One region of the Colwellia sp. MB3u-4 genome, then DNA from elsewhere that is predicted to be linked to it. Evidence: predicted binding sites of a transcription regulator. Region 1 holds the regulator's gene; the other holds the start of a gene.
What was found. The regulator FliA, encoded in region 1, starts transcription of late flagellar genes. The targets are predictions, from matches to a motif close to CTAAAGNTNNNNNNNNNNNNGCCGATA.

Region 1 (3,185 bases):
GAACTGGATGATATTATTATTCAAGGCCCTGCCGGCATTAATATTATTCCTGCGACATCAGGCACTCAATCTATGGTGGATTTAACCCCAGCTGAGCATGCCGGACTTATTCGTGCTTTTAGTGATATGAAAACCAAATTTGACATTTTAATTGTTGATACCGCTGCCGGTATCTCAGATATGGTATTAAGTTTTTGCCGTGCATCACAAGATGTTTTATTAGTCGTGTGTGACGAACCCACCTCAATTACTGACTGTTATGCCTTAATGAAATTGTTAAGCCGAGATCACGGGCTATTCAAATTTAAAGTGGTGGCAAACATGGTGCGCACCCCGAATGAAGGTAAAAATTTATTTGCGAAATTAGCTAAAGTCACTGACAGATTTTTGGATGTCACTTTAGAGCTGGTTGCTGTTATACCTTATGATGAAAATATTCGTAAATCTGTGAGAAAACAACAAGCGATTGTCGAGGCATATCCTAACTCGCCAGCGTCAATTGGCCTTAAAGCACTTGCCAAAAACATTGTGAGCTGGCCAGTGCCAAAACAAGCCTCTGGGCATTTAGAATTCTTTATTGAGCAATTACTAGAACACTAAAGCTGTTGAGCTTTTAACTTGTAGCTAGGTATGAACATAACGACGAAGCAGGGTTACAATTGCACAATTCGTGGTGTTTTTTTTGCATGAGTTAAGCGAGCTCTAGCTATAGCAAGTGCGTAGGTTTTTTTACCGCCTGTTAAAGGTCTATCGTTGTTTTTTAACTAACATCGTTAGCAAGTGTAAACTAGCATAGCTACCTAATATGTCTGTCGCCTTGTTAACTGAAAGCCTAATCTATAGCCGAGACTAGAATGAAAATTCTACAGGCCCTATTTAACAAACAAGTGAGTTATCGTGTTAAAAGTACATACTTATAGTGTTGATAAATCGGCCTTGCTGGAGCGACACACAGTACTCGTGAAGCGCATTGCTTATCATTTGCTTGCCCGACTACCGGCCAGTGTTTTGGTTGATGACCTTGTTCAATCAGGCATGATAGGCTTATTTGAAGCGGCAAATAATTTTGATAATAGCAAAGGTGCTAGCTTTGAAACTTTTGCGGGTATTCGTATTCGTGGTGCCATGCTTGATGAAATTCGTCGGGGTGACTGGGTTCCCCGCTCAGTGCATAAAAATAGTCGCATGATCAGCGAAGCCATCAAAAGCTTAGAAGCGCAATATGGCCGCGACGTTACCGATGTTGAAGTGGCTGAAAAACTTGAAATTTCAATCAATGAATACCATCAGATACTGAATGACGTGAGTTCAGGGAAAATTCTTGGTCTTGATGATTTAGGTGTTAGTGATGATGTGATTGAAATAGCCCACAGTCACCAGCAAGATGAACCTTACGCTAACATTGAACAAAGTTTCTTTAAAAAGTCATTAGCAGAGTGTATTTCTTCTTTACCCGAGCGTGAAGCTTTAGTACTGTCCTTGTATTATGACGAAGAGCTTAACCTTAGAGAAATAGGCCAAGTACTTGATGTGAGTGAATCACGGGTAAGCCAAATACACAGTCAAGCGATGCATAGATTAAAAGCTCGTATGCAATCGTGGCAAAATTAAGTAGAATATTAAAAATATTGTAAAATTTTAAATGTTATCACCGGAGGGTGTCTTGGAAAAAAATATGAAAGTGCTTGTTGTTGACGATTTTTCAACAATGAGACGCATAATCAAAAACTTATTACGCGACTTAGGTTTCACCAATATATCAGAAGCAGATGATGGTAATACCGCGCTGCCGATGCTGAAAGCTGGTGATTTTGATTTTGTTGTTACTGATTGGAATATGCCAGTTATGCAAGGGATAGATTTACTTAAAGCCATTAGAGCGGATGAAAAGTTATCTCATATTCCAGTATTGATGGTGACTGCAGAAGCGAAGAAAGATCAAATTATCATGGCAGCTCAAGCGGGAGTTAATGGTTATATCGTTAAACCTTTTACAGCTGCAACGTTAAGCGCAAAGCTTGATAAAATTTTCCAACGTCTTGGTTAATCACCAATTTTTTTACACAAGGCTGTTATATGAGTAAATATACTAGTATCCATGTTTCTTTAGAACAGGCTAAATTGTTGGTTAAATACCTTGAGGCAGATCAGCAAAACAAAGCGGATGAGTTAATTGCAGAAATTCAAAATCCAGTTCAAACTGCATTGTTTGAAGAAATAGGTAAGTTAACTCGCGAATTGCATAATTCATTGAATAACTTTCATTTTGATTCACGTTTGAATGATTTAGCGACTGCGGACATTCCAGATGCTAAAGAAAGATTGAATTTTGTTATTGATCGTACCGAAGAAGCGGCTAATAAAACCATGGATGTTGTTGAATCAATCTTTCCTGTGGTTAGTAATATTCAACAACAAATCAAGAACGTTAATCCGCTGTGGCATAAATTAATGCACAATGATCTTGATGTTACTGATTTTAAAGTATTATGTCGAGATATCGATGTTTTACTGACAACAACAGAAAAAGAAACCAGCAAAATTCATGGCTTAATGACGGATGTTTTGATGGCGCAAGATTTTCAAGATCTTACCGGCCAAATTATTCGCAAAGTTATTGATTTAGTTTGTGAGGTTGAAGACAGCTTAATAAATATGCTAACAGCCTTTGGTATGGCTTCCAAACAAGAGCAATCGAATTACTTACCAAAATTAGGTGAAAACTTAGTTGAAGGTCCGATTGTTAATCCTGGAAATCGTAAAGATGTTGTTTCAGATCAACACGACGTTGATGATTTATTATCAAGCTTAGGTTTTTAATAGGAGTTACTAAATGTCATTTGAACAAGATGAAGAAATTCTTCAGGATTTTTTAATTGAAGCTGGGGAAATACTTGAAACCTTGTCAGAGCAATTAGTTGAGCTTGAAAATGATCCTGAAAATGCGGAATTGCTCAATGCTATTTTTAGAGGATTTCATACAGTAAAAGGTGGTGCTGGCTTTTTGTCACTTGCCGAGTTAGTTGATGCCTGTCACGGTGCGGAAAATGTTTTCGATACCTTAAGAAATCAACAACGATCAGTTACCTCCTCATTAATGGATGTTATTCTTAAAGCGCTCGACACCATTAATGAAATGTTTGCTCAAGTACAAAATAAAGCGCCATTAAGCCCGGCAGATCCTA
Region 2 (3,185 bases), on a different contig from region 1:
ACTGACTTTTGTTAATTGCTTTTGCTCTAATTTTCGCAAATCAGCCGGGAAATTGATCTTGGCCAATAAAGGATATTCAGTTAAGTTTATAGTCATATGATTCTATTAAATTTAAAAATTAATGTTTGCGGCTGACAATGAAAGTCGCAAAGTCGGACAAGCTCTGGGTATTGTAGGGCAAAGTGGCTAAAGCTTGAAGCGCTTGTTGATATAAGTTTTCGGCCTTTTCTTGTGCGCCCTGTAAACCTAACAATGCGGGATAGGTACTTTTATTGGCGGCAAGGTCAGAACCCGTGGGTTTGCCCAGCTCTTCTTCTGTTGATGTTATATCGATAATGTCATCACGTACTTGGTAAGCCAAGCCAACAAGCTTAGCATAAAGGGCTAATTGTTCTTTGTCATACAGGGTGGCTTTATTGCTGCATTCTGCGGCCATTTTTACCGAAGCTTCAAGTAAAGCGCCGGTTTTTAACGAGTGTAAATTTTCTAATGCGGCCAGTGAAATGGCTTTATCAGTGGCGGCTAAATCTAATGCTTGGCCACCACACATGCCTTGATAACCCGCGGCATTAACAAGGTGGCGTAATAAATTAATCCGCTTAGTGTCTACAGCCTCAGAAAATTCATGGTTGGCAATAATATCAAACGCTAGCGTTTGCAAACTATCACCAGCGAGAATAGCGGTCGCTTCATCAAAGGCTTTATGACAAGTGGGTTGGCCGCGACGCAAATCGTCGTCGTCCATTGCCGGTAAATCGTCATGCAACAGTGAATAAGCATGAATGCACTCTATGGCGGCGGCTACACCGTCAATATCACTTTGCTTGGCGTCTAATGTTGCCCCGGTAATATAAGCTAAATATGGCCGCATACGCTTACCCCCAATGAGTAAGCCGTAGCGCATAGCGGCTAATAACTTTTCATCGTTAAGGGTTAAGCTTGCAAGCTTTTTGCTGAGATAATTATTAATGCGCGTTTGCACATCATCAATATGGGCGAGTTTAGTCACGGATGTTAGTCTCGTCGGTATTAAATTTTTCTAACGGCGCTTGGCCGTTTTTTTCCAGCAAAATATTAATTTGCTGTTCGGCACCTTTAAGTTTTTCTTGATTATGCTGGCTCAGGTGTAGGCCACGTTCAAATAAGGTCATTGAGTCTTCAAGATTAAGATCACCTTGTTCTAAATTTTTCACAATGGTTTCTAATTCAACTAATGATTCTTCAAAGCTTAAGTTTTCAATTTTTTTTCTGGCCATGGACTTTTTTTTTGCGTGATATGAACTCTAGGCGCAAACTTACCTTAGCTAGGGCGCGGGGTCAATTAATGATGAATTGATGTTGATAAAGATAATATTGATATTAGCTTGTTAAGTTATTGACAATATGGACGATAACAAAGGTATAACAAAAAATATAAGTATTCGCGTCAGACCTATTCATCAGGTATTATCAGCCTAATGAGTATATCTAAGAAAATTTATCGGAGGCATTTGTGGATTTAGCAACATTAATAGGCATAGTCGGTGCAATAGGGTTACTGATTATGGCGATGTTACTCGCTGGCGACATTAGCATGTTTTTAGATACTCAGTCGGTGATTATTGTCTTTGGTGGTTCGATTTTTGTTGTGTTAGCCAATTATAATTTAGGCCAGTTTTTTGGTATCGGAAAAATTATTGGTAAATCCTTCATGTTTAAATTGGAGACACCTGAAGAGTTAATTGAAAAATCAGTAGAAATGGCTGATGCAGCTCGTAAAGGCGGTTTTTTAGCCCTAGAGGAAGCTGAAATTTCTAATGCTTTTATGCAAAAAGGTGTCGATATGTTGGTTGATGGTCATGATGCTGATGTTGTGCGAACCACGATGCAAAAAGATATCGACCTCACGACCGAACGTCATGAAACTGGCTCAAACATGATGATGGCCCTAGCCGATATTGCACCCGCTATGGGCATGATAGGCACCTTGATTGGCTTGGTTGCTATGTTATCGAATATGGATGACCCAAAGGCAATTGGTCCGGCCATGGCGGTAGCATTGCTAACAACCTTATACGGTGCATTTTTGGCGAATGTTATTGCCATACCTATCGCGTCTAAATTAAAATTACGTTTAGCAGAAGAGAAAATGAATCAAGAACTCGTGCTTGATGCCGTTTTAGGTATTCAAGATGGCCAAAATCCACGTGTTATTGAAGGCCTGCTAAAGAGCTACCTTGCTGAAAGTAAGCGAGCTGTTGATACAACTGAAGAGTAGGGGAGTTAATTATGGCAGATAAATGTAAATGCCCACCCCCAGGATTACCACCATGGATGGGCACATTTGCCGACTTAATGGCGCTATTGATGTGTTTTTTCGTCTTACTTTTATCATTTTCTGAAATGGACGTATTAAAGTTTAAGCAAATTGCGGGCTCAATGAAGTTTGCCTTCGGTGTACAAAATAAAATAGAAGTAAAAGACATCCCTAAAGGCACCAGTATTATTGCTCAGGAATTTCGCCCCGGTAAACCTGAGCCAACCCCGATTGAAGTTATTCAGCAACAAACCATGGAAATGACCCAACAAATGTTGGAATTTCAAGCCGGAGATGAAACCTCCGCGGGTGGTCGACAAGAGCAACGCGGCACCCAACGCGGTGGTCAATCACAAAGCACTGCAGATACCGTCTCAACAGCGGCACCACAAAAAGCTAGAGATGAGCTAGAACAAGCGTCACAAGATCAAGTTAATGACCTAGTGAAAAAAATAGCCCAGCAATTAGAACAACAAATTCAAGACGGCGCTATTGAGTTAGAGTCATTGGGGCAGCAAGTTATTATTCGTATTCGTGAAAACGGCTCATTTCCATCAGGCTCAGCATTCTTACAACCTCAATTTAAACCTATAATGCGAGAAATTGGTTTGTTATTAAATACTGTGCCCGGTGAGATCATGATCTCTGGCAACACAGATAACCAAGGCATAAGTTCTGAATTGTTTACCTCTAATTGGGACTTATCAAGTAAACGCGCTGTGGCTATTGCGCATGAAATTATTAAAGTGCCTGATTTTGACCAATCTCGTTTACTGGTTGTTGGCCATGCCGACACACGGCCATTAGTGCCTAATACTAATCGCTTAAACCGTCGTCGAAATCGTCGGGTTGAAATTGCTATTAACCAAGGTAAAGCGAAAGAAACAGC

Region 2: the regulator FliA is predicted to act here: its motif matches at 1,367-1,393, upstream of pomA (flagellar motor protein PomA).

The regions. Positions count from the first base shown of each region.
Region 1 is NZ_JACGVE010000083.1:87,347-90,531, reverse strand. Features, by position in the region: gene H4J61_RS13510 (MinD/ParA family protein) at 1-600, shown strand, start outside; gene H4J61_RS13505 (RNA polymerase sigma factor FliA) at 898-1,611, shown strand; gene cheY (chemotaxis response regulator CheY) at 1,664-2,047, shown strand; gene H4J61_RS13495 (protein phosphatase CheZ) at 2,077-2,820, shown strand; gene H4J61_RS13490 (chemotaxis protein CheA) at 2,834-3,185, shown strand, end outside.
Region 2 is NZ_JACGVE010000082.1:34,980-38,164, forward strand. Features, by position in the region: gene dxs (1-deoxy-D-xylulose-5-phosphate synthase) at 1-96, opposite strand, end outside; gene ispA ((2E,6E)-farnesyl diphosphate synthase) at 119-1,009, opposite strand; gene xseB (exodeoxyribonuclease VII small subunit) at 1,002-1,256, opposite strand; gene pomA (flagellar motor protein PomA) at 1,493-2,257, shown strand; gene H4J61_RS12960 (flagellar motor protein MotB) at 2,269-3,185, shown strand, end outside.